DNA from 3 places in the Solibacillus sp. FSL H8-0523 genome. Region 3 is predicted to be linked to each of the others. Evidence: riboswitches for the same ligand, from Rfam matches in the RefSeq annotation. Region 3 holds a riboswitch; each other region holds the start of a gene.

Region 1 (10,732 bases), 1.3 Mb from region 3:
CAAAGTCCCTCTCTGTGAAAGTCAGCGCTTTGTACCTGAATTAATGATGGCATACATCCAACAAAATAGCCCATTAACGACTAAAATGAAAAATCATTTTCTATTACGAAAGTGATTTTTCATTTTTAATTTATAAAATTCTGATTTTTCGAAACCTAATGCCCTCTTATTCCGTAGAAGTAGTACAAACAAATAAGGAGGTGTTGACATGTTTGGGTACTCATTAGAAGTCATCTACTTAACGATTTTAATCGTCATTGGCTGCTGTACCATTTTGTATTTATTCTTTGCAGACGTTGCAGACGCTTCTATAGACGGGATTCCCTTTTTAGACCCTGCTATCATTTTATCGTTCATTACGTTTACCGCTGCTAGTGGCTACATTTTCGAACACTTTTCATCCTATACAAGCTTAATTACTTTCGTTATTGCCATCATCATCGCGAGTATATTCACCGTATTACTTTACTTTTTCTTGCTCGTTCCATTACGTTCTGCGGAGGTTTCCTTAGCCTATACGGATGAATCACTTGAAAGCCAGGTTGCTCGTGTGATTGTGCCAATTCCAGTAGACGGCTTTGGTGAAATCGTCATTGAAGGCGTGAACGGCATTATATCCAAACGAGCAACTAGTTATCACAATATCGAAATTCCCTATGATGCCCAAGTATTAATCATTGAAGTTCGGGAAGGTACAGCCTTTGTTGCTGTCTATGAAAAAGAAGCGTTTTCTGAATAGGTTTCTGTATATGTACTATTAACGATTAGAATTGAAAGTGAAATTATTCTAATCAATAGATTATTAAGGGGGAAATTGATTATGAATGTTGTATTGGAAGATTTCGGTGTATTAATTGCAGTAGGAGTTGTGGTATTTTTTATTATTGCGCTAGTTGCGGTATACGTAACAAAATATAAAACAGTGGGCGCAGATGAAGCTCTTATTGTTACAGGTAGTTATTTGGGTAGCAAAAATGTACACACAGATGATTCGGGAAATAAAATTAAAATTATTCGTGGCGGTGGTACATTCGTATTCCCAGTATTCCAGCAAGCAAAACCTCTTAGTTTACTTTCAAGCAAATTAGAGGTAACGACACCAGAAGTTTATACGGAGCAAGGTGTAAAAGTTATGGCAAGTGCAACAGCAATTATTAAAATTGGTGGTTCGATTTCTGAAATTGCAACGGCTGCTGAACAATTTTTAGGAAAACAAAAAAGCGAGCGCGAAAGTGAAGCGCGTGAAGTATTAGAAGGTCACTTACGTTCAATCTTAGGTTCGATGACAGTAGAAGAAATTTATAAAAACCGTGATAAATTTTCACAAGAAGTCCAGCGTGTCGCGTCTCAAGACTTAGCAAAAATGGGCTTAGTTATTGTATCGTTTACAATTAAAGACGTACAAGATAATAATGGTTACTTAGATTCACTAGGTAAACCACGTATTGCTCAAGTAAAACGTGATGCAGATATTGCGACTGCCGAAGCAGATAAAGAAACACGTATTAAACGTGCAAAAGCCTCTCAAGAAGCACAAAAGGCAGAACTTGAACGTGCTACTGAAATTGCAGAAGCAGAAAAAGAAAACCAGTTAAAAGTAGCGGAATATCGCCGTGAGCAGGACATTGCAAAAGCACGAGCTGACCAAGCCTATGAATTAGAATCTGCACGTGCCAAACAAGAAGTAACTGAACAAGAAATGCAAGTAAAGATCATTGAACGTCAAAAGCAAATTGAGTTAGAAGAAAAAGAAATTTTACGTAGAGAAAAGCAATATGATTCAGAAGTTAAGAAAAAGGCAGATGCGGATCGTTATGCTATCGAACAACGTGCAAGCGCTGAAAAAATGAAGCAATTTGCTGAAGCTGATTCTGAGAAATATCGTGTTGAGACACAAGCACAAGCACAAGCAGAACGAATTCGTTTAGACGGTATTGCCAAAGCCGATGCAGAACGAGCACAAGGTACTGCGGAAGCGGAAATCATTCGCCTACGCGGTCTAGCCGAAGCCGAAGCGAAACAAAAAATTGCCGAAGCGTTCGAGCAATATGGTCAAGCCGCTATTTTAGATATGGTTGTGAAGATGATGCCAGAATACGCAAAACAAATCGCAAGCCCTCTCGCTAATATTGATAAAATTACAGTGGTTGATACAGGCGGCGGAGAAGGCGGAGGTGGTGCTAACAAAGTGACAGCTTACGCGACTAACCTAATGTCAACATTGCAAGAAACTCTGAAAGAAACATCTGGGCTTGATGTGAAAGAGCTGATTGAAAGTTATGCAGGCAAACATACGCTACGTCCAGAACTACAGCAAATTGTTACGGGTCTTGAGAAAAAGCAAACACCTTTAACGGTTGAAGTAGAAAAAGAAACAGTAAAGCAATAGTGGAATAGCACGAGCGGAAAATCCACAAATAGGGCCGTGTGAAAAGTTTTACGACTTTTCGCACGGCCCTTATCTTTATTCTTTAAAACTACTTTTAGATTTTCACAATCCAACCAAATGAATCTTCTAACTTTCCGTACTGGATACCTGTTAATGTATCGTAAAGCATTTGTGTTACTGCACCGATTTGACCATGGTTCACGGTAATAACATCATCTAACCATTTCAGCTCGCCTACTGGAGAAATAACCGCTGCTGTGCCTGTACCAAATACTTCTTCTAGTGTGCCAGCCTTCGCCGCTTCCAGTACTTCCTCAAATGCAATCGCACGTTCTTCCACTGGGATATTTTTTGATTTTAACACGTGAATCATAGAATCGCGTGTAATCCCTGGTAAAATACTGCCGTTTAATGCCGGTGTAATGACTTTACCTGCAATTTTAAAGAAGATGTTCATGCTGCCTACTTCTTCAACGTATTTATTTTCTTTCCCATCTAACCATAATGTTTGCGAGTATCCTTGCTGTGCAGCAATTTCAGCACCCTTTAAACTAGATGCATAGTTGCCGGCTGTTTTTGCTTCACCCGTACCACCAATTACGGCACGTACATAATGCTGCTCTACTAAAATTTTCACCGGGTTAATGCCCTCTTTATAGTAAGAGCCAACTGGTGACATAATGATCATAAATTTATAGTGTTTCGCTGGGTTTACCCCTAAGTATGGTTCTGTTGCGATAATGAATGGACGAATATATAGTGAAGTACCTGGTGCAGTCGGAACCCACTCACGGTCAACACGAAGTAATTCCTTTAAAGCATTTAATGCTAGCTCTTCATCGATTGCTGGAATACATAAGCGCTCGTTTGAAGCATTTAGACGCTTGAAGTTACGATCTGGGCGGAATAATTGTACGTCGCCGTCTTCTGTCATATATGCCTTTAAACCTTCAAATACTGCTTGTCCGTAGTGGAATACCATCGCAGCTGGGCTCAGTTCAATTGGTGCATACGCCGTAATCGTCGGATTAATCCAGCCTTGGCCTTCTACATAATCCATGACAAACATGTGGTCCGTAAATACATGACCAAAGCCTAGTTGATCGGCAGGTGTTTTTTGTTTTTTAGTTGTTGTTAATTCCGTTGTAAATTGGTACGTCGTCATTGTTCATGCTCCTTAACTGTAAATGAATTGATACAGTCTATCATACCACTTTATTTTTAGAAAATTTATAATTTTTTAATATTTAATGAAAATATTTTTAAATAGCGTGTATTTCATGAATTGGAACAGAAATATTCTGCTTAAACGTTTTGATTTGATGTGATTTCACAGCGACTAATACCGAGCACGATGGCCCTGCTGACGTATGTAAATTGATATCGCATGTATGGCCTTTCCCAACAAAGCGCTCGATTTCTTTGGCAATGCCCTTTGATCCAGTTGGCCAAATCGCTTCGATAATCCCTTCTGTTAATCCCTCGTACAGTTCATGCAGCTTCGCAATTTTTTCTGGATTGGCAATCACGTCTCCGCCAACAAGTGGTTCCCCCACAACAAAGTACGTACAGCCTTCTGTGCTACGCTGAAATTGCTTTTTGCCAATAATCGTTAACGAAACTGCTGATTGCAGCGCCTGAAAATTTGATTCACTTGAACCCATAAGTGGCGGCATCGTAAGCTTCATTTCATCAAATGCGCGCTTGAAGCCTTGCTCGTAGCTTGCCCAAACGGTATCACCTGAAAAATTGGCCATCAGTAGCTGCATTGGCACGGCTCCTGCACAAAGCTGTTCTAAAATTGCGGTGCGCGCTGTGAAATACGCGGTAATGTCATCCGGCACTTTCACCGCATCAAGCTCCTTACTTCCAATGCAGCCTGAATTATCAATCGTGATAATACAATTATTGATTTCAATTGCGTTTCTCATGCATTCACCCCAACACGATTCACAACGGTTTTTAATACCGGCATCACCACAGCTGCAATCACTAAGTTCACAATCGTTGCGACAACTAAGCCTAGTAATGAACTGAAATAAAACGCTGGTGATATTAAGAAATAAAACGGTAACGGCGATAAAACGCCATTGGCAACAACAACAAAAATCCATTTTAAGAGATTATAGCCCTTTTGATGCATCCAGGCAAAAATTGCAATAATAATAAACATTTCAATGGCAATTATTAAATGAAAGACCCCCAGTGGAAATCCAGATGTTAGGCCCGATGCAATATGCCCAATCGCCCCAGCTGCTCCTGCAAATACTGGTGGTAAAAAGACCGTGCTAATAAATGCCGGTGCTGAATCAAGTGCAGCTGTAGTAATCACACCAACTGGCACCTTCACAAAGCTCCCAATCACACAAATTGCAGCAACAAGCGCCGTTAAAATAAGTAAACGTAGTTTAGTTTTCTCCATTTGAATCTCCCTTTAAATGTTGTGGAATACCGTACCAAACACGTGTAACGGTTTTGGCATGTGCACAAAGTAATTGATATAGGCGACCACACGTATCACGCAGTTGCCGTGCATCTTTTTCAAGTGGTACGACCCCGCGACTCGTATCTGTGCAGATACAATAGACATTATTATATTTTTCGAGATGCTTAATTTGGCTGAATATTTCCTGCGCAATAATTTGCTCTGGTTCGTTTAAAAATGGTTCCAAAATTTTTTCAAACTGACTAATGATAATGCATTTACCAAGGGGTTGTAACTCGTTGCTTGGTAGCGCTCCGTCAAAATACAGAACATCAATTTTTTCGAATTTTAAGATTTCTCTTTCTACATAGGCTCGTTTTCCATTGTGAGCGCCTCCGAGTATGACGTGCATCGTGCACCTCCTCTAAAATCTGTGAGCGAATCCCACGTCAGTGTATAAATTGTTTGATGATTAGCTAGCAGTTGCTGAAATGATTTTTCCTCTAGCCCGTACTTTGCAAGTAATATCCGAATAACACCGCCATGGACTACAAACGTGTAAGATTGTTCGGCAGTGATAATTTGTCTGAATGCCGTTATTACACGGTCACAAAATGCAGTAAAACTTTCTCCGTTTGGTGGTGTTACTGTATACGGATTATCAATCCAAGCGCGGTACATCAGGTTATGCTGCAACTCCTCATACGTTTTCATTTCAAAATCCCCGAAATGTAACTCACGTAATTGCTCAGTCGCGATGAATTTCGCCTGGGGAAAATAACCGTTCGCTGTTTGCCTACAACGCACAAGGTCACTGCCATAAACTATGTCAGACTGTAAAAATGGTATCGCTTTTGCACAAGCTACGATTGGTTCATCTGTCCAGCCAATATATTTACGTTCACGATTGGCCTGCGTTTTTTCATGGCGGATTAAATGCACAGTAATACGACTAGCCATAACACAACCTCCAAACTTTCACCCAAAGCCCCAAGTAAATCGCCACTCATCCCTCCAAAATTGCGATATGACCAGTTACGGTACAGTACGACAGCGAAAAGCATAACTGCTACTAAAATAAAGAAACTATAAAGCCCTATGTACACCGCACCCACGCTTAATAATGCAAACATTACCACGCTCGTTACAATTAACTGTTTCGTCATCACTTGCCCTTTAAAATAGGCAGCTAATCCGGTTTGTTTTGACGTATTCATCGAAACAAAATACATAAGCATGCCGACACGCGCAACATACGGAACTGCGGCAATAAACACCAGCATCTCAAAACGTCCTTGCTCTAGTGCCTCATAAATAAAACCAAACTTTAGTAAGATTAGCACCACAACACCAAGCACACCAAACGCTCCTGTACGCGGGTCATCTAATACTTGCAGTCGCTTTTTCTTATCTCCGTACGAGAAAAAAGCATCGCATAGATCAATAAAACCATCTACATGTAAGCCACCTGTAAACACAATCATGCCCACAACAAGTAAGATGGCTACTAATACATACGACAGATCACTATAGCTCACAAGTAAATTCGCACAGCTACTTAAAATCGCACCAATGATTAAACCAACTAGTGGTAAACTCGCATACATCCAAGTAATTGAGCTTTTGTTCATGTCTAGTTGCTTTTTAATCGGCACGAATGAAAAAAACTGCCATGCTAATAAAAACCCTATTCCTGCATTTTTCAACTTGCTCACTCCTTACTTCCAGCGCTGTACAAGTTGAAACTGTACTTCATACGCTTCATCGCTCTGCTGTACGAGCCATTGATGCAACTCACCTAATAGTCTACGATACATATTCACTTCCTCGTAGTTTGAAGGCAGCTCATCTAGTACTTCATTGGATACAACTATAATTGTAGCACCTTGCGCTTGCCAAGCTAGTAGTTGCTTTTGTAAGGATTCAATGCAGTTATGGATTGTTTCGCTACGCGCACTGTCCCTTTCACTCCTATAAAGGACATTCGAAAGCCAAGTTGTCACACATTCAAAAAGAACAACATCCTTTGTAGATAAATGCTTCAGTTGCTTAGGGACTTCTACTTGCATTTCGGTCGTTGTCCAGTTCATTTCTTGTTCTTTTCTGTCTAGCTGATGACGCAAAATCCGTTTTTTCATTTCCTCATCAAATGCCATGCCCGTTGCAACATAATAACAGTTTTTTTCTGCCCCGATTTTTGCTGCCAGTTGCTCAGCAAACGCACTCTTACCACTACGTACACCGCCTGTAATAAAAATCAAATTAATTCCACCTTTTTAAATGGATAAAAGAACACACCCAAATTCGGGCATGCTCCTTTATTGTAACCTTATTTAAATAAATTTGGGTAGACCGCTTCGGCCATAATTTCAACGGCTTCGCCAATACGTGGCCCTGGGCGAGACATGACTTCCCCGTCTACGAGTACCACTGATTTGTCAGAAACCGCTTGAATTTGATCCCAACCCGCACGCCCTAAAATTTCATCAACTGCATTTTCCATATACGTTGCAGGAGTAATGATGACTTCTGGATTACGGGTAATCACATCTTCTTCTGTTACACTTAACCAGCTGTCTTGATCAGCAAAAAGATTTTCAACACCGGCAGCATTCATAATTTCTTGTTGAAATGTATTGTTACCTGTTGTCCAAATATCTGGAGCAGGAGATACTTCATAATACACTTTTTTCTTTGTACCTACTGTATCCGTTTTTTCTTGTACCGCTGTGATTTGTGCTTGAATACCAGCTACAATCTCTTCACCCTTTGCTTCCACACCCATCACTTCAGAAAGCTGAATAATGTCTGTATACACATCATCAAATGATGTCGCTGAAGCGATAACAAACACTTTTAAGCCTGCATCCTCTAGCTGTGTGATTTGCTCTTCATTACCACTTGTATACGCAACCACCACATCTGGGTTTAACTCTAGGATGCGTTCTGCGTTAATGGCCATTGACGTTGAAACACGTTCGATTTTTTGTGCTGCTTCAGGATATACATCAAAGTCTGTGGCACCCACAATTTGCTCACCAACACCTAGCTCGAATAAAATTTCTGTATTACTTGGCTGTAACGAGATGATTGTTTCTGGTACTTCGTTGAATGTTACTTCAATACCGCGATCATCTATTACTGTATAAGGACCAGCAGCCTTTGCTTGTTCTACCGTTTCTTGTTCTTTTGCTGTGTCATTCAATGCTTTTTCTTCGTCTGCTCCGCATGCTGCTAGCAAAAGTGCCGCAGCAACTGGGGCAACCCATTTCATTTTAGTTTTCATTGTTTGACTCCTTTTTCTTTTTCATTGGATAGGATTTTGAGATAAAAACAAGTTCTTCACAAGCGTGTAGCTTGTTCATGTACACCGCCATGACAAATAAGACGTTCGCAAGTAAGCCTAAAAAATCAAATAAAATTTCAGGAACTTCTTTTTCTTCACTCACTTTATGTAAGGCGCGGTACGATTTTTTTGCCTCACTACGGCAAATATGAAGGCGTGCGGCACTTTCTACACCTTGTGGTAATAAAAACTGCTGAATGGTCTCTTTTACTTCACTTACATAAAAATCATAGCGTTTACTTAGCCAAGCGACGTCCTCTGCTATAATCGCTAGTTTTCCTCGTACAGAGCCGTTCGCATGATAGGCAAGCGGTTGAATAACCCGTAAGTCCTCTAATACAAGTTGCCCGTGTACATCGTCTACTAATGTTGGTATCACTGCGCCAATGCGTGTAGTTAAGGAATCGGTACGAATTTCATAATCCACGCAGTTCGATTTTTCACGCATAAATGGATAGCATGAATAACGAATGTCCTTTTTCATGTGTTAACCCTCACTTCAAGTTTGTTGCTCTTTGGAGTCTTGGACAGCAAAAAAACCATCCAAGAAAATGGATGGCTTCAAAAATCAAAATAAAAAAAGTTCATTTGATAACTGGTTGCCGTACATTCTCTTTAATTCCGAAGAGGTGTGTTACGATCAGAAAAAGATTGGTCTCCTGGCTTCGCGCTTCCCTTTACTCACAAGCACCTTCCCGCTTTTGGCAGTGGCATTTTGCTTATTTTCATCTACGCTTACAGTTACGGATATAGCTTCGGATTTACACCGAATTCCCATTTATGCTACAAAGCATCTCTTTCCTGCAAAACTATTCAATTTGTAAAACTAACTTTATCATAGTTGCAAAATTATGCAAATAATTTTTAGATTCGCATAAATTACTCGTTTAAATTCATGAAATATATGTCTTTATAAGCAATTCGGGCATTTACCGTAAATTTCAAATTTATGTCCTTCAACGGCATAGCCTGGCAATTTTTCACCGAGCATTTCCATCGGACACAATGATAATTCTTTTACATTGCCACAGTCACGACAAATGAAATGATGGTGGTGGTGATCCGATTCGCAGTGCATACGGAAATTACGTTCTCCGTTTAGCTCTGTTTCTTCTAAAATATCAAGTTCAACAAATGTCGCTAAGTTACGGTAAATCGTATCGAAGCTCATCCCTGGGAAGTCTTTTTTTAGCACTTGCAATAAATCACGGGCTGTTAAATATTTTTCTGTAGCCGCAAACATCCCTAAAATCAACTCTCGTTTATCTGTTTTTTTATAGCCATTGTCTTTTAATATTTCCCACGCGCGTGTTGTATTCACTATGCTTCTTCCCCTTCCGTTCTAGTTGAAAATTTTAAAATCATTTTTTTAATAAGAATGACGACTAATAAAATAACAATCGATGTCACAACAATTGTTCCACCTGGTGCTAAGTTTAAGTAAAATGCACTCACTAAACCAATTAACACAGCAAGTTCTCCGAATACAATCGCTAAAATAATCGCTTGTTTAAAGCCGCGCGCTAAACGCATGGCAGCTGCTACCGGTAACGTCATTAAGCTCGATACTAATAAAATTCCGACAATGCGCATGCTTGCCGCGATTACGAGTGCCACAACGACCATGAATAATAAATGAATCCATTTAGCCGGTAAGCCACTTGCTTTCGCATACTCTTCATCAAATGACAACACGAATAACTCTTTGAAAAATAATACTAAGAAAATAATAACGACTACCGCAATCGCGATCACAACAAGTAAATCTTGTCTAGAAACCGCGGAAACCGAGCCAAATAAATAGCTCATTAAATCCGTATTAAAGCCACTTGCTAACGAAATTAAAATTGCACTAATCCCGATACCACCCGACATAATAATTGGAATCGCAAGTTCTTCATAGTGCTTATACAGACGACGTAAACGCTCAATTAAAATCGAGCCACTAACAGATGCCACAATCCCTAAATAGATCGGATTTAGTAGTGCGAGTGCTGCAAAGGACTGACTTAAATAAAGACTTCCGGCAATCCCGGCAAGTGTTACGTGTGACAGCGCATCTGCAATCAGTGATAAACGACGTACAACAATAAATACGCCTAAAAGTGGTGCAATTACACCAATAATTAACCCTGAGAAAAAGGCATTTTGTAAAAATTCATAGTTTAATATTGCTTCAATCATAGTGGCCTGCTCCTCTTAATGAATCTTTCGAACAGAGTAGCCATTCCAGCTTGCGATCTGTTCATCCGTAATCGCATCAAAATCATTTTTATAGCCGTGGAAATGAATCGTTTGATTTAAGCATGCTACATGGCTCACACGGTCTGATACCGTATCCACATCATGTGTTACTAAAATCATCGTCATCTTATGATGCTTATTTAAGTGCCCTAGCATATCATAAAATGCCTGCACGTTTTCACGGTCAATCCCTACAGTTGGTTCATCCAAAATCAGTAGCTTTGGATCTGACACGAGCGCACGCGCGATAAACACACGTTGCTGTTGTCCACCTGACAGCTGTCCGATGTTGCGCTTCATAAACTTTTCCATGCCAACATCTTTTAGT
Region 2 (10,732 bases), 2.0 Mb from region 3:
GTCTATGAGATACCAGTCATTAATTTCTTTGCCAAAATTTACATTTCATTTGTCCGCGGCACACCAGTGATTATTCAAATTTTTATTTTATATGCAACGATTCCATTACTATTAAATGGCCTGTTTGAAAAATATAACATCGATTATCCGATCTATGATGTGAATCCGCTCTGGTATGCGTTTATTATTTTCTCATTTAACACAGCGGCAGTTTTAATCGAAGTATTTCGTTCGGCACTGCAAACAGTTCCAAAAGGGCAAATTGAAGCAGCACAATCGGTTGGTTTAACGACAGCGCAAGCGTATCGCCGCATCATTATTCCGCAAGCCCTTGTATCAGCCATGCCAAATCTTTGTACCGCGACCATTAATTTAATCAAAGCAACGTCACTTGGGTATGCGATTTCGTTACAGGAAATCACGTTAAAAGCAAAGGTAGAAGCAAACTTCGGTTATAACTATTTAGAGGCGTATATTGATATTTTTCTTGTCTATTTAATTGTATGTATGACCGTAGAGTATTTATTTAAATGGTCTGAAAAACGCTTAAGTCGTTACAAATTGGCTACGGTATAAGGAGGATAAACCATGTTAGATATTCAAAATGTGCATAAAACATTTGGTAAAAACGAAATATTAAAGGGCGTTAATTTAACGATTGCAAAAGGCGATGTTGTGGTAGTCCTGGGTCCAAGTGGGTCAGGGAAAACGACGCTTCTACGCTGCATTAACTTTTTAGAGCGCGCGGATGAAGGAACGGCGAATTTTGACGACATTGAAGTCGATTTACACAAGGCGTCGAAAAAGGACATTTTAGCAATCCGCAAAAAAACAGCATTCGTTTTTCAAAATTACAACTTATTTAATAATAAAACCGCACTTGAAAATGTCGCGGAAGGACTCATCATTGGGCGTGGTATGAAAAAAGAAGCAGCCTATACCATTTCTAAACAAGCGCTGGATAAAGTAGGCCTAACGGAAAAATATGATTCGTACCCAAGTCAATTATCGGGTGGCCAGCAACAGCGAGTAGGCATTGCGCGCGCAGTCGCATTAAATCCAGACATCATCTTATTTGATGAACCGACATCCGCGCTAGATCCAGAGCTCGTTGGAGAAGTGCTTGGAGTGATGAAGGATATTGCGAAGGAAGGCACGACAATGCTCGTTGTCACACATGAAATGTCCTTTGCAAAAGACGTAGCAAATCGCGTCATCTTCATGGATGGTGGAAATGTCATCGAAGAAGGTTCGCCACATGAAATTTTTGTACAGCCAAAAGAAGAACGCACGAAGCAGTTTTTACGCCGCGTAATACCAGACGATTATACGTACCATATTTGATCGATTTGGTAGAATTATCTGAAAATTTAATCGTACCTGCATACAAAAATGCTTTTTTCCGCTATAATAAAAGATATCAATTTCATATGGATTGTAAAGGTTCTTATTTCACAAGTAAGAAGTAAAAGGGAAATCGGTTCAAATCCGATGCGGTCCCGCCACTGTAAATGCGAGTTTTTAGCATAAAGCCACTGTTCACACGGGAAGGCGCTACAAAACGTTTCAGCATAAGCCAGGAGACCTGCCTTTATAATGCCCAACGAGTAACCTACGAGGATAGGATGTGGCGGATAAATTCTTTTTACATTGAATGTTATTTGCATGCACAAAGCTTCCTTCTCTCTATGAGTGGGAGGCTTTTTCTTTTGTGAAATAATAACTAAAAAGAGCCTATGAAACAAGAAGCATCAGGTTTTTATAATCTAAGGAGGCAATTTCAACATGAAAAAATGGCAGGTACTTTCTTCAGCAGCATTATTAACGTTAACATTAGCAGCATGCGGTGCGGAGGAAGAAGCAGCAGACAAATCGACAGCAACAAATAGCGCAGAAACGACAGAAACAGCGCAATTTCCACTTACACAAACAGACGCACTAGGCAAAGAGATTACAATCGAAAAAGCACCAGAGCGTATTATTTCACTCATTCCATCAAATACAGAAATTTTATTTGGCTTAGGCATAGATGAGCAAATTATTGCGGTAAATGATAACGACAATTATCCAGAAGCAGCACTTGCGAAAGAAAAAGTCGGTGGCATGGAGTTTAACCTAGAGCAAATCATCGCCCTACAGCCAGACTTAGTATTAGCGCATGAATCTAACTTATATAGTTTTAACGAAGAAGCGATTGCTCAGCTTGAAGCGATTGGTATTACGGTATTTGTCGTAAAAGATGCCAAAACATTTGAAGAAACGTATACAACGATTGAAAAAATTGGCCAGATGACAAATAAAGTACAACAAGCAGCCGATATGATCACTTCGATTAAAACGGGCATCGATGAAATTGAGGTCAAAGTGGCGGACCTGGAAGAAAAATCAGTATTTATTGTCGTGGGGACAGCACCAGATCTTTATGCAGCAGGTCAGGAAACATTTATTAATGAAATGCTTGAAGTGTTAGACGTAGAAAATGCGGTACCAGAACTAGGATGGCCAATGTACAGCACAGAGCAATTCGTAGCAAGTAACCCGGATGCAATTTTAGTGACCTATGAAAGCGACATCGAAGCGATTCAAACAAATGACGCGTATTCCGAAATGGATGCGGTGAAAAATGACCAAGTGAAGCTAGTTGACGGAGATACGACAAGTCGTCAAGGCCCACGTATTGTGGAAGGTATTGAATCATTAGCGGAAGCCATTTATCCAGAGGCATTTAATGAGTAAAAAATATTCAATCGCGTATATAGCGTCGATTGGATTGCTTTTAAGTAGCATATGGATTGGCATTTCGTTTGGCTCGGTTCATATTCCACTGTCTACATTATGGGATCAAACAACAGACCCCGTCGCCTATAGTATTTTATGGAAAATTCGGATGCCGCGCGTCGTTCTCGCAGCACTGATTGGCGCATCTCTCGCCATTGCGGGGGCTGCGTTCCAAGGGCTACTGAAAAACCCATTAGCCGACCCGTATACACTCGGCGTCTCTTCAGGAGCTTCGGTAGGGGCGGTCATGACGATCTTTTTAGGTATTTCCTTACCAGTACTCGGTGCTTTTACGTTACCCGTTTTTAGTATGCTCGGTGCAGCAATTACAATGGTTGTTGTATTAGCATTTGCAAGACTCGTCGACCGTACAATGAAAATGGAAACACTTATTTTAACGGGGATTATTTTCAGCTCGTTTTTAGGTGCGTGTATTTCATTAATGGTCGCATTAACGGGCGAGCAGCTACGCGAAATTATCGGCTGGCTGCTTGGCAGTGTATCAATGCGCGGATGGCCATATGTGCGCATGGTGTTACCGTTTATGATCATCGGTGCTGTGATTATTTGGTTAAATCGCCGTGAGTTAAACGCCATGATTTACGGGGAAGAACGTGCACAGTATTTAGGGGTAAACGTGAAGCGCAGTAAATATATGATTTTAGCAGGTGGCTCCATTTTAACCGGCGCTGCAGTGGCGGCATCCGGAACAATTGGCTTTGTCGGCTTAGTCATTCCACATATGATTCGCATTTTAATCGGTGCTGATCATCGTCATTTACTGAGTTTGTCGTTTTTAAATGGCGCGAGCTTACTCGTTATTTGTGATTTAGTGTCGCGTACGATTATTGCACCTATCGAATTGCCGATTGGTGTCATCACGTCCTTTATTGGCGCACCAGTATTTGCGTATATTTTCTTTAAGCAACGTAGAAAGGGTGTCGCATAATGTTACAAGTAAACGGCTTAAGTGGTGGCTATAACGGCAAAAGCATTGTGAAAAACGTGACGTTCCACGTGAAAAAAGGTCGAATTTTGGGAATACTAGGTCCAAACGGTAGCGGTAAATCGACATTATTAAAAATGATTAGCGGAATACTTCATCCGACTGCTGGAGAAGTATTGATTGAACAACAACCGATCAAAAGTTATGATATGAAGCAACTCGCGAAAAAGATGGCCGTACTGCCGCAGTTAAATGCCAGTACATTTTCAAATCGTGTATATGATGCGGTTTCACTCGGTCGTTATCCACATCAAACGGGCTTTTTCTCAAGCTGGTCAGAGCATGATGAACAGATGGTGCAGCAGGCGATGGACAGCACGGGGGTTTCGCAGTATAAAGAGCATTATTTAGAATTTTTATCAGGCGGGGAACAGCAGCGTGTATTTATCGCACAAGCACTCGCGCAAAATTCTGAGCTACTGCTGTTAGACGAACCGACCAATCACCTAGACATCGCGCATCAAAAACAAATTTTAGATATGATACGCTTACAAGTGGAGCAGAATGGGTTAACGGTTGTGTCGATTTTCCATGATATTAACTTAGCCTCCCTGTACTGTGATGAGCTGCTGTTACTGGAAGATGGTGAGGTACGTGCATATGGTTACCCGCATGAGGTCATTATGCAGGAGCAAATTGCCAATGTGTACAAGGCGCGTATTGCGACGTATCCGCACCCTGAATTACCAAAGCCGCAAATTACGATGTTACCGACAAATGAATTAGAGCGTAACGAAACACAGATCGACATAGCCAATTTTACGATGACAACAGATTATGTACAGTACAAGGCCGAAGCACCATTGAAAGCTATTTCGTCTGCGGTGCATAATGCAGGTATTGGCTGGTACGACACGTTTTTAAATCGTTCGATTGCGCCAGATTATGATATTTATAGCGTGAAAGAGGAAACGTACGATTTTTTAGTGAACAACAACTTTGCACCAACGAGTACCGTTGTCATGATGACCGCGGTTGCCACGAAATGTGCTGCCATTCAAACCTTTACACATGCTGAACTTGAAATTGTGATTATGGTCACAGCAGGGGTTGGAAACGGTGTTGACGTGACGAAAACGTATTTACGTGATGAACAACCACATGTCGGCACAATTAATACCTGGGTTTTCATTAATGGAAAGCTGACAGATGAAGCATTTATCCAAGCAATGATTACTGCTACAGAAGCCAAAACAAAGGCATTAGCTGATCAACAGGTGACGGATGCCTTTACCGGCACGATTGCGACAAGCACGGCAACAGACAGCTTGCTTATTGCAGCGACCCAGCACGGACCACAGATGCAATATGCCGGACCGATTACGGATATCGGGAAATTAATTGGGCGCGGTGTTTTTGAAACGACCATTGCGGCTATAAAAAAGTATAAAGAAATGTAAGTTGTTAGAAGTAATGAAAACTGAAAGGGTGAAGACGATGAAATTATATACAAAGCAAGGCGACACGGGGAAAACAAGCATTATAGGAGGGCGTGTCGATAAAGACCATTTACGTGTTGAGGCATATGGAACGATTGACGAATTAAATTCATTTATCGGAAAAGCCATTTGTGAGTTAGACGTAGAAAAATTCCAAGATGTTATTAAAGATTTAACAGCCATTCAGCATGAGTTATTTGATGGCGGTGGCGACTTAGCAAATGTGATGAAAGAGCGTCATTACAAGCTAACAGAAGACCCAATTGCTATTTTAGAACAGCGAATTGATGCCTTATCAGAAGAAGCACCACCGTTAGAGCGCTTCATTTTACCAGGTGGCGCTCCGGCTGCTGCTACATTACACATCGCGCGTACAGTAGCGCGCCGTGCAGAGCGTCAAACGGTTTCGTTAATGAAGGAAATTGAAGACGTTTCACCAGTTGTTCAAAAATATTTAAACCGCTTATCGGACTACTTATTTGCTGTAGCACGTGTTGTGAATCATCGCTTAGCAATTAAGGATATTGAGTATATCCGTAGCGCGCAAGTTTTTAAATAACATAAAAATGCTAGCTAGTACAATGAAAATTGTCGAGCTAGCATTTTTTTATTTTATTATTTAATTTTCAGAATTAATGACAAATTTTGTTGACTGAATGCTCATTCATAATTACAATGAACTTATAGATTAATATGGAAATATAGTTTGTCATATGGGAATACATGACAAATGGTTTTAGAATCATCGTTTTCTAGGGGGGAAAGGTATGAATACACTATTAATCATTAACTGGATTGCGACTGCTGCGGTTGTTGCTTATGCGCTTGGATTATTTACGTACTTATTAAAAACTCGTTACAACTACGTGCAATTAGGTCGCAAGGAAGAATTCAATATTAAAATGTCAGACCGCATTAACGACATCGTAGAAAAAGTATTTGGCCAATCGAAATTATTGAAAGATAAAAAGATGGGTCTTGTACACGTACTATTTTTCTATGGATTCTTAATGGTACAGCTAGGTGCAATTGATTTAATTTGGAAAGGGATTGCACCGGGGTCACATCTTCCGCTAGGCGGGCTGTATCCGATGTTTACGTTTACACAGGAAATTGTTGTGTTAACGATTTTAATTGCGGTCGCGGTCGCGTTTTACCGTCGTTATTTAGAGAAGTTAGCGCGTTTAAAGCAAGGCTTTAAAAATGGATTAGTTTATTTATTCCTATCTGTATTAATGTTTGCGACATTGTTCGGAAATGGTTTTTATTTAATTTGGCAAGATCACGGCTTAACTGGTTCAGAGCCAGTCGCTTCAGCAATTGCTTGGGCATTCCAGTGGATGAGCCCGACTGTAGCAGCAATCGGATTCTTTATTATGTGGTGGGCGCATCTGTTAGCGCTACTAGCATTCCTTGTGTATCTTCCACAAGGCAAGCACTTCCACTTAATTACGTCGATTTTAAATGTATACTTCAACCGTCAAGATCGTATCGGCACATTACGTCCGATTGATTTCGCGGCGTTAGAAGAGGCAGAAGACGAAGAAAGTATGCCACCAATGGGCGTAGGGAAAATTCAAGATTTCACGCAAAAACAAATGCTCGACCTATATTCTTGTGTAGAATGTGGTCGTTGTACGAATATGTGTCCAGCAACAGGAACAGGGAAGATGCTGTCACCGATGGACTTAATCGTGAAATTACGTGACCACTTAACATTCACAGGCGCGGTCGAAACAAAGCAAAAGCCGTGGGTACCGTTCCAATTCTTTAACAAAACACAAGGGAACCAACTGGCGATGGCTGCTGGTGCTGAAGGTGCAGTAATCGATAATATCTACAGCCCGTCATTAATTGGGGATATCATTACAGAAGAAGAAATTTGGGCTTGTACAACTTGCCGTAACTGTGAAGACCAATGTCCAGTAATGAATGAGCATGTCGACAAAATTATCGATTTACGTCGTTACTTAACAATGACGGAAGGTAAGGTAAATGCGGATGCACAGCGCGCGATGACAAATATCGAGCGTCAAGGAAATCCATGGGGCTTAAACCGTAAAGAAAAAGAAAACTGGCGCGAGCTAGATGAGACGGTGTATGTACCAACCGTAAAAGAGCTAAAAAAATCAGGCGAAGAAATGGAATACTTATTCTGGGTTGGCTCAATGGGTGCATTTGATAACCGTTCACAAAAAATCGCGTTAGCATTCGCACGCTTAATGAACAAAGCTGGCGTGAAGTTTGCGATTTTAGGCAACAAGGAAAAGAACTCAGGGGATACACCACGTCGTTTAGGGAATGAATTCTTATTCCAGGAAATCGCTGGGGAAAATATTTCAGAGTTCGAGAAAAATAATGTCACAAAAATTGTGACAATCGATCCGCACGCGTACAACATTTTCAAAAATGAGTACCAAGATTTTGGCTGGAGCGGGGAAGTACTGCACCATACCGAATTACTATACGATTTAGTAGAGCAAGGTCGCTTAACGATGGATCACCGCGTAGATGAAACAATCGTTTTCCACGATTCATGTTACTTAGGTCGTTACAATGATGTCTACGATCCACCACGTGAGATTTTAAAAGGCATCCCAGGCGTGAAGCTTGTCGAGATGGCGCGTAACCGCGAAGAAGGTATGTGCTGTGGTGCCGGTGGTGGTTTAATGTGGATGGAAGAGCATGTCGGAAATCGTATTAACGTAGCGCGTACAGAGCAAGCAATCGCGACGCAAGCTTCAGTTATTTCTTCAGGCTGTCCTTACTGCTTAACAATGCTATCAGATGGTACGAAGGCGAAGGAAGTAGAAGAAACGATTGGCACGTACGATATCGCAGAGCTATTAGAGCGCGCGGTATTCGGTACACCACAACCAGCATCGCAAGAAGTGCTAGAAGAGGTAATTGAAGAAGTCGCTGCACCTGCTGAAGTAACAGTAGAAGCAGAGAAAGAAGTGCAACCAGAAGCTGTAGCAGAGGAAGTAGCAACAGTAAAGGAGCCAGCAGTAAAAACAACGAAACAAATTGTTGTTGAAACAGAAAAAGAATCACAAAGCGAAGAAAAGTGAATTTAATGAGCATAAAGTTTTAAGTTCAGTATATTCAAATAATTTTGTTGCGAAATAAAAAAGGATTTAATACAATGAAATTAGTTAAAAAATGAGAGTATTATATGCTCTCATTTTTTTAAAACATGAAATTGAGCGAGCGTTCAGTCGAATGTTAAACAATGGGATTATGAGAAGGGTTTTTACAAAAAAAGATCGATATTTCAAACAAAGGGGTGTATGGATTGTCGAGAACAGTTATTTTAGACGGAGCACGAACGCCATTCGGAAAATTTGGTGGCGCGTTAAGTTCACTGACTGCTAGTGATTTAGGTGGCATTGCCATTAAAGAAGCATTAACAAAAGCAAATGTCGAAGCGCAAGCTGTTGGCGAAGTGATTATTGGCACGGTATTACAGGCAGGGCAAGGCCAAATTCCGTCACGCCAAGCTGCAACAAAAGCAGGCATTCCGTGGTCAGTAAAAACCGAAACAATTAATAAGGTATGTGCATCAGGCATGCGCAGTGTCACACTTGCCGATCAACTAATTCGTTTAGGGGACGAACAGGTCATTGTTGCAGGGGGCATGGAATCGATGTCAAACGCACCGTACTATATGCCAAAAGGGCGCTTTGGTTTACGGATGGGTGATGCCAGTTTAGTAGACGGCATGATTTATGACGGATTATCTTGCGCGTTTCATCCGAAGCAAGTACATATGGGCACTTACGGCAATGGCACAGCAGAAAAGTTTAGCGTAACGCGTGATGAACAGGATGCCTGGGCAGTACGCAGTCACGAAAAAGCAATTGCAGCCATTGAAGCAGGAAAGTTCGCAGAGGAAATTGTCGCGGTGGAAATTCCACAGCGTAAAGGGGAGCCAATCGTTGTAAACGAAGACGAAGCACCACGAGCGGGCACAACATTGGAAACGCTTGCAAAACTGAAGTCCGCGTTTAGTGCGGACGGTACCATTACAGCAGGAAACGCACCGGGGATAAATGACGGGGCCTGTGCACTTGTATTGATGAACGAAGACAAGGCACGTGAAGAAAATCGTCCAGTACTGGCAACGATTTTAGGTCATGCCGAAGTGGGGGTTGCACCAGAAGATTTCCCACAAACACCAGGGCTTGTCATTAATGAATTATTAAAGAAAACGGGAAAATCACTTGAAGAAATCGATGTAATCGAAATTAACGAAGCGTTTGCAGCAGTAGCACTTGTCAGCAATCAAATTGCCGGACTGGATCCACAGAAAGTCAATGTTAACGGTGGCGCCGTAGCACTTGGTCACCCGATTGGTGCAAGTGGGGCGCGTATTATTTTAACACTTGCTTACGAATTAAAACGTCGCGGCGGCGGCTTAGGTATTGCAGCCATCTGCTCAGGTGGCGGTCAAGGGGATGCGGTAATAATCGAAGTATCAAACTAAGGGGATGAAGGAATGAACATTGAAAAAGTGATGGTCATTGGTGCAGGGCAAATGGGGTCAGGCATTGCTCAAGTGTGTGCACAAGCAGGATTTACGGTTATTTTGAACGATATGAAAGACGAGTTTTTCGAACGAGGTCTAGCGACGATTACGAAAAATTTAACGCGAGATGTTGAAAAAGGGCGTAAAACAGAGGAAGAAAAGGCACAAGTGTTGGCGCGTATTACAAAATCAACGTCAATTGATGATGCCAAACATGTAGATATCGTCATTGAAGCAGCTGTTGAAAATATGGAAATTAAACAATCGATTTTCAAGCAGCTTGACGCGATTGCACCAGCCCATACGATTTTAGCAACAAATACATCAAGCTTACCCATTACTGAAATTGCGGCTGTAACAAACCGTCCAGAACAAGTAATCGGTATGCACTTCATGAATCCAGTACCAGTCATGCAACTTGTTGAAATAATTCGCGGGTTAGCAACAGCGGATGAAGTATACGAAGCGGTTGCCGCGATGACAAAGCAAATCGGCAAAACAGGCGTTGAAGTAAATGATTTCCCAGGCTTTATTTCAAACCGTATTTTACTGCCAATGATCAACGAAGCAATTTATGCGCTGTATGAAGGTGTGGCAACAAAAGAGGCCATTGATGATGTCATGAAGATGGGCATGAACCATCCGATGGGGCCGTTAACGCTTGCTGATTTTATTGGCCTTGATACATGCTTATCGATTATGGAAATTTTACATGAAGGTCTTGGTGATAGTAAGTACCGCCCATGTCCACTACTACGTAAATACGTGGCGGCTGGCTGGTTAGGGAAAAAATCTGGACGTGGCTTCTATGTCTACGAATGAGGTGAGCTTCCGTGAACTTACAATTTACCGATGAACAGCTGATGATGCGGAATATGGTTCGGGATTTTGCACAAACAGAAATCGCGCCGTTTATCGAGCAAATGGAACAAGGAGAGTTCCCACGCCACTTGCTAAAAAAAATGGGCGAGCTTGGCTTAA
Region 3 (10,732 bases):
GAAATAATCCATATTTCTTCACGTCATTCTTTAACTGAACCCACATATCTTGCGTAATAATCGGCACGTTGTTTAGAGCATCTCTAACAATTGCAGAGTGTATGTTCTTGTTTTTACTCAAATACTTTTCAAAATAAACGCCAGTCGCGTAATCGCTATCCTCATATTGATAAAACGTTTCTTTTTTTGCTTTCGCTGTTTCCATAGAAGCCTTTAACGAATAGTAATTCAGTGCTTCCATAAAGGCATCAATAAATTGGATAGATTCCTTTGAGCCGTAGCGAATGCCACTCTGTACTAAATGCCCGTGTAAATTCATGACACCAAGCCCTACCGAGTGCATCACTTTGTTGGCCTTCGAAACAGAAGGAACATTAATAATATCCGTCATCGTCGAAACATTTGTTAATAGGCGCATTGCTGTAGCAACGAGCTTTTCAAAGTTTTCGACTTTTGTTGCTTCGTGAATATCGATTGAGCCTAAATTACATGACACATCCAGGCCATATTCGTTTGGCTCGTTTTGATCCGTAATGATGCTTGTTTGTTGATACTGAAGGATTTCGGTGCATAAATTCGACATTTTCACACGCCCGATATTTTTCAATGCGTGATTATTATTGACGTTATCATCTAAAATTTCAAAAGGATAGCCCGATTCAAACTGTGCTTTTTTCACCTCGGTATAGAGTTTACGCGCGTTGATGCGTTTTAGTTTGCGGATATTCGGATTATCCAATAGCTCGTAATACATTTCAGTCATCGAAATTTCTGACATGCGCTTGCCGTATTCTTTATAAATATCGTAGGAGCTAAACAGCACAATGTCTTTGTCACGTTTCATTAATTCAAAGAAAATGTCCGGGACGATAATGCCGGTTGATAGGGTAGCTAAACGGATTTTGTCATCGGCGTTAGGCTTTTTTGATGAAATAAAGCTCTCGATATCACCGTGGAAAATGTTTAAGTACACAACTCCTGAACCGTTACGCTGCCCTAATTGATTACTATAGCTAAAAGAGTTTTCTAATAGCTTTGCAACGGGCATGACCCCACTTGCACGGTTTAAAATGCCTTTAATCGGATCACCAAGTGGACGCAAATCGGTTAAATTGACCCCAACACCACCACCTAAACGAGATAGCTCTAAGCAGTAGCCAATATTTTCGGCAATCGAATTCATCGAGTCATCCATCGTTAATTTAAAGCACGAAACTAATTCACCACGTGCTTTTTTTCCACTATTTAAAGCAGTTGGGGTAGCCGGTTGATAAGCAGTTAGAATCGCATCAATCGCCTCCTCAGCTAACGCTTCATCACCTTGTGCAAGATAGAGTGCAATAATAACAATGCGGTCCTCATATTTTTCTAATATTTCTTTTCCGTCGCGACTTTTCATTGCATAGCTATCATAAAACTTCGATGCGCTCATGAATGAAGGGAAGCGGAATTTATACGCATACGCCTTTTTGTACATGCGCTTAATGAACTCCATTGAGTAAAGTTCTAAAAATTCTTTTTCATAATAGCCTTCGTCGACTAAGTAGCGTACCTTTTCCTCAATATCGATAAAGTAACGTAGTCGCACGTTAATTTCCTCTAAAAAATAGCGGCGTGTCGCGTCCTTATCTTTTTGTAAATCGAGTTCACCGGTTGCGCGGTAGCGGTTTAATATATCATTATTTAGTGTTAAATACTGTTTCATCCTCATGCCTCTTTCCAAGTGGAGTAGTAAAATTGCTGGATTGTTTCGTAATCGGACATCGTTCCTCGTAAATCAAGCTTTGCGATGAGGGGAACGTTGTAATAGCCAGCAAGGAGATCACCCGCGCGCCCAAACATCGCATGACCGAAGTTGCGGTTGCCACTGACGATAATGCCTTTACAACGTTTGTGATGCTGCTGCATGAAATTCTCTACAGCTAGTGGCACCGAGCCGAGCCCGTCCGTATATGTAAACAGGATAAACGGCTCGCTTATTGCCGATGCCAGTTCAATCGCGATTGCTGGTAGTTTGAGCTTTGCAATCACGCTTCGAACATTTCCGGTGCGGCTTGCATAAACAATCACGCGCTTAGTGTGGCAATGCGGTCCATGATTACATGTGTGTCTGCTAGCCATTCGCCGTTTACTTCTAACACAGGCACCGCCATAAATCCGGCATCCATTACAGCTTGTTTGGCATTTTCGTCATGATCGATGTTTACTACTTCCACCTGTAAGTTGGCTGCTTCTAGCTCTGATTTTACCCACAGGCATTTTGGACAAATTGTTTTCGTGTACAGTTTCATAATAGAATCCCTCGCTAAACATGAATTTACATTGTGCCGTACAGAGCAACAAAAAAAGCTATCCAGGTGAATGGATAGCTTGAAATGGAAACAAAAATAGAGATTCGTCTCCATTTCCTGTTCCCCGAAGAAATGTACGTAAATTTAGCGTGGCAGGTCTCCTGGCTTTGCGTCATCCTTTAAGACACCTTCCCATGCATACGCACAGTGGTTATTGTCTTTTCAGTCAGCATTTACAGTTGCGGGGACAGCGTTGGTTTTGCACCAAACTTCCCTTTTAAACTACATTTAGTAGTACCGCGTTAAATCAACACAATATATAGTTATAGGTATGAGTATACGTGTTCGTATATGAAAAGTAAAGGGAGATTTTAAAGTCGGATAATTAAAGTGGTTTGACATGTGGGCAATTGTAGTGATTTATGTTTATAAAAGTGGTCTTGAATGTACAAAAATAAACGCAAAAGGTTATAGGATCCTGATTTATTCAGAGCTAACAAACATTTTCATAAGTTTTTATCAATGTCTTCGATTTTTAGGCAGACGTACGGGTTCAAATTTTAAAAGGACTTTAGTTGAAGGAAAGCTGTTGTACCCGAAACTTGATAATAATTTAAAGTGTAAGTAATGACCAGATTTTACGAGTTTAATAACGACTTTGATTAATCTGCGAATCGTAATTCGTGAAATTATAAGGTTATCATCATGCGCCACTTTGGTATAATTTTCGATCTTTAAGTGAAAAAGAGAACCCGACAGTAAAGCCGACAAGTCAGTTTTCTAGTGGGATTTTGAATTTGAGTACGTTTAATCTGGGATACTGTATTGTTGAATTAAATTAATTTAATGTTAGATTTGGAAATGATCTGATGATGCGATAAAAATATAAAATTCATTAATTAATTGTCAGACTTTAAAAATTAACACGAGTATAATATAGATAACATTAGAAGTTTATAGTAGAGGAGAGAAAAAATGAGGAAAGTCTCTAAAGAAAAATCGATTGCTACTCTCTATCCTGAATTGTTAACAGAATGGTATTATGAAAAAAATCAAAATATTACATTACCCACTGAAGTTTCAAAAGGTAGTCATATTAAAGTATGGTGGATTTGTAATAAAGGTCATTTTTATGAAAAAGTAGTTAAGGAAAAAGTTAAAGGTAAAGGTTGCCCGTATTGTGCAAATAAAAAAGCTAATATAGAAAATTGCCTATTAACCGTTTATCCGGAAATTGCAAAAGAGTGGGATCATGAAAAAAACTTAAATACACCTAAAGAAGTTTTACCAGGGAGTTCAAAAAAAGTATGGTGGATTTGCCCTAAACAACATAGTTATTTTGCTAGTATAGCAGGGAGGAAAAGAGGTAGAGGTTGCCCGTATTGTGCTAATTTAAAAATTAATGAACAGAACTCATTTGCAAAGTTATACCCTGAAATAGCATCTGAATGGCATTATGATAAAAATAATAAACTTTTACCTACTCAAATCCCCCCAGGTACATCGAAAAAAATTTGGTGGAAATGTGCAAATAATCACTCTTATCAAATGACTGTATATAATCGTGTGAAAGCTCAGGGTTGTCCTAAATGCTCAAATAAAATTGTGCACAAAGACTATAACTTAAATGTGACTAATCCATCATTAGCAAAAGAATGGCACCCAACGAAAAATAATCAATTATTACCAGATAATGTATCACCAAATGCTAATAAAAAAGTATGGTGGATTTGTGCGAAAAAACATGAATGGGAAGCATATATTTCTAATAGAAACGGGAAAAATTCTGGCTGTCCATATTGTAAAAATTTATTTGCTTCAGATGAAACTTGTTTGGCCAATATTCGTCCGGATTTAGCACTTGATTGGGATAATGAAAAAAATAATGGAATTACAGCCAAGGATGTATTACCTTTCTCTAATAAACGGTATTGGTGGATATGCCCAGAAGGACATAGCTATGAAAAAGTTGTAGCAGATAGATCTTTAAAAGGCTCTGGTTGCCCTCTATGCTATAAACTATCAGGAAGTTCTTTTCCTGAATTTTCATTGTATTATTATTTGAAAAAGAGTGGACTGACTGTATCACATAGAGAAATCATTAGGGTTGATGATGTATCATTCGAAGCAGATATATTATTACCTTCGATTCAAACAATTATAGAATATGACGGTAAGAAGTGGCATTTAGGTAAAGAAGATAAAGATAGAGAAAAAAATCTTTTCTTTAAAAAAAATGGCTATTCGACTGTTAGAGTTAGAGAGGCACCACTGACACAAATAGATGAATCTTGGAATTATCTTTTTGAGCCATCCAATCTTGAAAGCTATGCTAGTATGATTTTTGATATTTTTAACCATTTAAAAATACCAATTAATTTTAAGGATATTTTTACAAATAATGATTTAATAGATATTCGAACGAATTTTTATCATGTAAAAAGGGCAAATTCAATTGCAACTATTGAACCTAAACTACTACAACAATGGCATTCAACAAAAAATACTGGATTAAATCCGAATTTCATATCAACAGGATCGAATGTAGAGATAATTTGGGAATGTGAAAAGGGGCATGAGTATTCAATGAATGTTAAATCCCGTATGCGAGGTAGAGGCTGCCCATTCTGTACTGGAAAACGAGTAAATGAAAGTAACTCTTTTGCGGCTATTTATCCAGAGTTGGTGAACCAATGGGATAGTAGTAATATCATCTCTCCGTATGAAGTTACAGCGGGATCTAAAAAAGTAGTTACTTGGCGTTGTCCTAACGGTCCAGACCATATTTGGGAAACTCCCGTTTACTCAAGGAAATCGTTTAGTTGTCCGTATTGTCAAGGTAGGCGTGTTAGCATTACAAATAATTTAGCTGTTACCTATCCTCAACTTGCAAAAGAATGGCATCCTAGTAAAAATGATAATCTAACACCGTGGGATGTTACTAAAGGTATGAGTAAAAAAGTTTGGTGGCAATGTGCTGAAGGCCATGAATGGGAAGAGTCCTTGAATCAAAGATCAAATAAAAAAAGTACTTGTAGAGTATGTAATCAGAAGCAATAAGAAGTTGTTTTGTTAACTAATTGAAGTGAATGTTTTGATTTTTAAAGATTTGTTTTTTTAATAATTTTATTTAATTGTAGATGTTTTTATTAAAGTCTAAGCAGTGAAACGACTAAGCCCGTTTCACTGCTTTTTTAATATGTATTAAACGTTAAAGAAAAAAATTGAATAAAGATAAGGACTATGAAAATTGAAAGATAGACCCAGTGTGATTTATATGAAATGGGCTTGGAATTAACTAATTATAGCTATGAAGACGCGACTACACTGGGTATAAATTTGGGCAGAATGTAACGTGGAAATATCCTATCCATTACAGGAATGCCTCAAAATAAAATAAATGAAAAAAAGCACACCACCTAAGAGCGATGTGCCAATGTTAAGCTAATTTTTCTTCCTCTTGCCATTTTACGTAATTGTAATAGGCTTGCACGATAAAAATGATGCCGGCAAAAATGACAAAACCAATAAATAATGCGTCCAAACCTAGTAAAAAATACATGAGCACAATATAAACAAGTAGCAATGGAAGTGAATAAATCGTACGCCAAAATTTTCGGCGATAAGATAAGCCGTAATAGGCAATTTTAAAACCTTGATCGACTTTCGGTTTATTACGATAATATCTTCTGAATCCAATTGTTAGTATTAAAATAATGACTAAATTGATCCCTAAACTAATCCAAAGGCCAGAATCATTCATGCTGTCTGTTCATCTCCTCTATTCTGAATCTTTGCGTTATAATTACAATTATAGCAAATTAAGGGGTGAGTGCAATGATGCCAGGGGATTTGATTGGCTTTCTTTTTATCGGTGCGTGTATGCTCGTAGTCATTGTAATCGTGGCATTGATTTTTAGAAAACGGAAAAAGGTTACGCTCGTGATCAGTACGCTTTTAATTATCAGCTACAGTATCTATTTTTTTGCTTTTCCATCGATTCAACAATATAAACATAAAAAAAGTTATGCTGAGTTGAGTGAATATTTACAACAACAGTATCCTACGCAACAATTTAATGTCATTCCGGAAGAATATGAGCTAGGCATTGCCGCCGGGGATTTTTATATTAATGATGTGCGTACACCAAATCGCGGCGTCATGATGCGCGTGAAAGATAATAAACAAGTCGTGCAGATAGCTACTTGGAGTAATCCCGTAGAAAAGCAACAAGATGTGTGGCAAGAATTATTACTTCATTATAATGAAATTTATCAGCTCGGTCAGTCAATAGATAAAATTCAAAAGCTTGCCTATTATGAAGACGGCCGCTTTACGGTATTTGGGTTAAAGGTCGATGAAAAGCTGGCGATTGCCGTGTTTGATTATTTTGAGGGGGGCTACAGTTTAGAACTAATGGAAGAATTTGCGTATGCGGATGTGGTCCATCTGAGTCATAACGACCAGTTGCTTGTTTTTGTTACAGATGACAATACGGCATCTACACTTGAAATCATGCTTGAAAATGGGGAACAAAGGTCATTAGACGTTATGCCTAAACAGGCGCAAATACTTGTGGAAGACTTATAGGGGGAGTTCAAATGGAGAAAGTATTATTAGCACAAAAGGATATTCAAATTAATGCCTACGATATTGATGCAATGGGGATTGTCAGTAATATTGTGTACGTACGTTGGTTTGAAGACTTACGTATGGCATTTTTAAACGAACATTATCCTTTAGCAGAAATGATGGCAATCAAAATTTCACCGATTTTAATGCGAACGGAAATCGATTATAAAGTGCCGCTAACGATTTTTGATCAACCGATTGGACGTTGCTGGATGGTGAAGTCTGGGCAATCCAGCTGGGAAATGGAATTTGAAATTGCGACTGATAAAGTGCATTGTATCGGCAAGCAAAAGGGCTGTTTCTATGACTTAAAAAACAAAAAGGTAGCGAGAATCCCAGAGCGCTTGCAAAGCTTATTTTCTAGTGAAGGCTAAGTTAGTTATTCGAAAGCATGTATCAATCTCGAAAAAAGCTGTTTATTCTTATAAATTAAGAGAGCTATGCATATGTTGTTAAAGACAATAAGCTAAATGAATTTTTACTCTCAATTCAAATGCCCCTAATCGCTGTATTATCAGTTATTGGGGCATTTTTCTATTATAATTTTATTATGTGAAATTGAAGATTATCGTCTATTGTGATTTGGATTCCTGAATCTAAAAGGATTTCTTGCGGGTATACAACAGCTTCCTTTTTTGAAAAAAACCATCTTCTTTTAGCATCTACTAATAACAAATAAACAGGGTGCTTTCTAGTACCAATAAAAGAAAGTGAATTCGTTGAAATCTGTTGTTGATCCCGTTCAGATAAGGCCATTTTGTTTAGTTCATTGGCAACAGTAATTTTGTCTTCAACAACTAAACTCATTTCAGACATTTTAATGACATGGTCAATTGTGAAAGGTAAATTACTTTTTGGGCTATCCTCAAGCCGTGAAATAAATTCAACAATGTTACCAGCAGGGTCTTCAAAATAAAGTGATCTTGCTTTAATACTGTCGAAATAAACTTCATCTTCATCATTTTCAGTAGAAAGCTGTACTTTCTGTTTAATCCATTCTTTAGCACTATTAAATTGATTACTTGGAATATCAAAAGCAAAATGATAGAAAGGATTTTTGGTTACCCGTTCATCGCTAAACGTAACGACAGTTAATCCAGTTTGAATAGTAAATTTATTATGAGCTTCTTCAAGAACCTTAAAACCTAAAATACTTTCATAAAAAAACTTCATAGCGTTCAATTGGTTTGTTTGAAGTTTTACTAGAATAATATCCAACGTCATCACCTCGATTTAAATTCTAATAAAATCATAGCAAATTCCACTTTTCGATAATATTGGACCTTTGAATGAACAGGAACCACTTAATTTTTCTTTAAAACAAGTAAATGAGATTGTTTTTGTAAGGAAATTAAAAGGGGGAGTTTTGTGCGTAGCTGGCAAAGTGTAGCATTTGAAAAGTTTTTACGATTGCGCGGAACGAAGAAAAAATTTCAACATGCACAGTTGATGGATGATTTTATTGCGAGTAAATACAACGATCCAGCATATCAATTAGATGAATCCTACCGGGTCAAGCAGGACATTTTGAAAAACGAAATAAATGGCATGCGCTATTATACGATTAATGAACAACGTCAACCAGAAAAAGTGATTTACTATTTTCACGGTGGTGCGTACATTAATGACCCATTAAGCTTTCATTGGCGCTATTTGGTGAAGCTTGCCCGTACAACAGAATTTACGATTGTTGTTCCGATTTATCCGAAATTACCACGCTATACGGTTGTAGAATGCTATGAGGCGATTCATGCATTGTATGACCGACTTCTCGAAAAATATGACACAACGTTTTTATTCATGGGTGATTCAGCGGGCGGTGGGCTAGCGCTGGGCTTAGCGCAGGACGTGAAGCGGTTAGGAAAAAAGCAACCGCAGCATGTAATCTTGCATTCCGCATGGCTGGATGTGACAGGTGAGGACCCGCGCTATGAGCACATCGAAAAGCTAGATCCCATGTTAGGTGTGCAAGGAGCGCAAAGACTCGGGAAAATGTGGGCAAAAAACGCAGGGGTCAAAAATCACATTGTTAGCCCGCTATACGGGGAGCTTCACGATATCGGCCAAATCACGCTATTTGTTGGGACGGCAGAGCTCTTATATGTGGATGCGCAGCTACTCCTCGAAAAAGCAAAGCAACAAGGCGTGGATATCCATTATTTTGAGTACGAAAAAATGAATCACGTTTTCCCGGTATTTCCAATTCCAGAAGCGAAAAAAGCGTTTCAGGAGCTAGTGGCTATTATTAAAGAATAACAACGTAAACCATGCGTAAGTATCTCTTTGATACGCACGCATGGTTTATTTGCTGAGCGAGATTTCTGTCACAATTTTTGTGATGGGTAAATACGAGATTGTGCAATTGTACTGACCATCTTCAACTTCTTTAAAACGACTGGACTTAATCGAATAAGTTTTGTCGCCAATCGTCACATCGGTTGAATCCATACTATTGCCATTACCAGTCACATATTCAAGCGAACACGCGCCAGACGTTGACTTGGTTTGTCCACTTTTTAAAAAGTAAAAGTCAACACTATAAATGCTAGCAACAACGAGTGTAAATACGAGTAAAACGCCGAGCATAATTGCTGGCAACGTGTTTTGTTGCTTTAGCTTCAACGTTTTGATGAAGACTACGAGTACGATAATAAATAAGAGAATAAACACAATAAGCCCACTATAAAATCCTAGTAACATTCGCGTAGCCTCCTTTTTCGTTCATTAGTTATTATACGGATAAACGAACCACCGCGTTTCGTAGAATTGTGAATTTTTAGCAAATTAAGTTGCGCATCGGAAATTTTTGCTGTATAGTCTGTAATTAAATCGAAAGGGGAAGATTTTATGCAGTCAAATTGGCAACTTTCACTTAGTTCTAAACACCATCATCATAAATAAAAGTCTTGCTATCTTTATTAATTTTTTAATATCGAATAGGAAGACTTTTCGTCGTGAAATCGTATAATAAAGCCGTTTTGGAGCTTTATACTTATACGATTTTTTTATTTGCCTAAAATGAAAAGGAGAGAATGAAAATGAAGAAAATGGATTATCAAAATGTACGTGGAACACAGGATTTTTTACCAGAACAAGAGAGTGTACGTCGTAAAATTCGCCGCATATTAGAAGACACATTTATACGATATGGCTGTAAACCGATTGAAACACCAATTATCAATTACACAGAGCTGATGGCGTCGAAATATGCAGGTGGTGCGGAAATTCTGCAAGAAATGTATACATTAACGGATCGTGGTGAACGTGATTTAGCTCTACGTTATGATTTAACCATTCCGTTCGCAAAGGTCGTTGCGATGAATCCACAGCTTGCCATGCCTTTTAAACGCTATGAAATCGGAAAGGTATTCCGTGATGGCCCAATAAAAGCAGGGCGATTCCGAGAATTCACGCAATGCGATGTCGATATCGTGGGTGTCGAATCACAAGCAGCAGAAGCCGAACTGATGATGATGGCCATGGATGCGTTTGAAGAGTTAGCGGTCCCAATTACGATTCAATACAATAACCGCAAATTATTATACGGCTTACTACAGATGTTTGAGGTGCCTGAAAATGTCATGAATCGTGTCATTTTAATTTTAGATAAAATGGAGAAAATCAATCGCACGACATTAGTGAAAGAATTAAAGGAACTTTCACTCACAGAGAAATCACTAGCCCAAATCGAACACTTTTTAGATGCCGTACCTAGCCTTGCGTATTTTGAAAATTATCAGGAGCAAAATCGTTTTATCGCTGAGGGTGTGACGGAAGTTCGTGAATTAATGGATTATTTACAAGCGCTG

What was found. A riboswitch is a leader RNA that binds a small molecule or an ion and turns the genes downstream of it on or off. The one in region 3 is predicted to bind cobalamin.
Region 1: it holds a riboswitch for cobalamin, as region 3 does, so the genes downstream of both, NSQ62_RS05320 (hypothetical protein) here and NSQ62_RS12345 (glutaredoxin) in region 3, are expected to answer to the same signal.
Region 2: it holds a riboswitch for cobalamin, as region 3 does, so the genes downstream of both, NSQ62_RS02240 (ABC transporter substrate-binding protein) here and NSQ62_RS12345 (glutaredoxin) in region 3, are expected to answer to the same signal.

The regions. Positions count from the first base shown of each region.
Region 1 is NZ_CP150291.1:1,136,734-1,147,465, reverse strand. Features, by position in the region: gene NSQ62_RS05375 (bifunctional UDP-sugar hydrolase/5'-nucleotidase) at 1-115, shown strand, start outside; gene NSQ62_RS05370 (hypothetical protein) at 209-739, shown strand; gene NSQ62_RS05365 (flotillin family protein) at 821-2,389, shown strand; gene NSQ62_RS05360 (branched-chain amino acid aminotransferase) at 2,484-3,554, opposite strand; gene NSQ62_RS05355 (hypothetical protein) at 3,652-4,320, opposite strand; gene NSQ62_RS05350 (ECF transporter S component) at 4,317-4,811, opposite strand; gene NSQ62_RS05345 (bifunctional adenosylcobinamide kinase/adenosylcobinamide-phosphate guanylyltransferase) at 4,798-5,226, opposite strand; gene NSQ62_RS05340 (histidine phosphatase family protein) at 5,178-5,774, opposite strand; gene cobS (adenosylcobinamide-GDP ribazoletransferase) at 5,747-6,529, opposite strand; gene NSQ62_RS05330 (bifunctional adenosylcobinamide kinase/adenosylcobinamide-phosphate guanylyltransferase) at 6,533-7,075, opposite strand; gene NSQ62_RS05325 (ABC transporter substrate-binding protein) at 7,144-8,100, opposite strand; gene NSQ62_RS05320 (hypothetical protein) at 8,090-8,644, opposite strand; cobalamin riboswitch at 8,792-8,973, opposite strand; gene NSQ62_RS05315 (Fur family transcriptional regulator) at 9,071-9,481, opposite strand; gene NSQ62_RS05310 (metal ABC transporter permease) at 9,481-10,344, opposite strand; gene NSQ62_RS05305 (metal ABC transporter ATP-binding protein) at 10,360-10,732, opposite strand, start outside.
Region 2 is NZ_CP150291.1:453,124-463,855, forward strand. Features, by position in the region: gene NSQ62_RS02230 (amino acid ABC transporter permease) at 1-576, shown strand, start outside; gene NSQ62_RS02235 (amino acid ABC transporter ATP-binding protein) at 589-1,344, shown strand; cobalamin riboswitch at 1,425-1,608, shown strand; gene NSQ62_RS02240 (ABC transporter substrate-binding protein) at 1,786-2,736, shown strand; gene NSQ62_RS02245 (iron ABC transporter permease) at 2,729-3,727, shown strand; gene NSQ62_RS02250 (adenosylcobinamide amidohydrolase) at 3,727-5,184, shown strand; gene NSQ62_RS02255 (cob(I)yrinic acid a,c-diamide adenosyltransferase) at 5,222-5,782, shown strand; gene NSQ62_RS02260 ((Fe-S)-binding protein) at 5,991-8,294, shown strand; gene NSQ62_RS02265 (acetyl-CoA C-acetyltransferase) at 8,519-9,709, shown strand; gene NSQ62_RS02270 (3-hydroxybutyryl-CoA dehydrogenase) at 9,722-10,573, shown strand; gene NSQ62_RS02275 (acyl-CoA dehydrogenase) at 10,585-10,732, shown strand, end outside.
Region 3 is NZ_CP150291.1:2,465,541-2,476,272, reverse strand. Features, by position in the region: gene NSQ62_RS12355 (ribonucleoside-diphosphate reductase subunit alpha) at 1-1,705, opposite strand, end outside; gene nrdI (class Ib ribonucleoside-diphosphate reductase assembly flavoprotein NrdI) at 1,708-2,031, opposite strand; gene NSQ62_RS12345 (glutaredoxin) at 2,067-2,291, opposite strand; cobalamin riboswitch at 2,425-2,608, opposite strand; gene NSQ62_RS12340 (zinc-ribbon domain-containing protein) at 3,267-5,351, shown strand; gene NSQ62_RS12335 (ATPase) at 5,731-6,054, opposite strand; gene NSQ62_RS12330 (hypothetical protein) at 6,129-6,881, shown strand; gene NSQ62_RS12325 (thioesterase family protein) at 6,893-7,297, shown strand; gene NSQ62_RS12320 (VOC family protein) at 7,461-8,141, opposite strand; gene NSQ62_RS12315 (alpha/beta hydrolase) at 8,292-9,179, shown strand; gene NSQ62_RS12310 (cobalamin biosynthesis protein CobN) at 9,225-9,623, opposite strand; gene NSQ62_RS12305 (histidine--tRNA ligase) at 9,971-10,732, shown strand, end outside.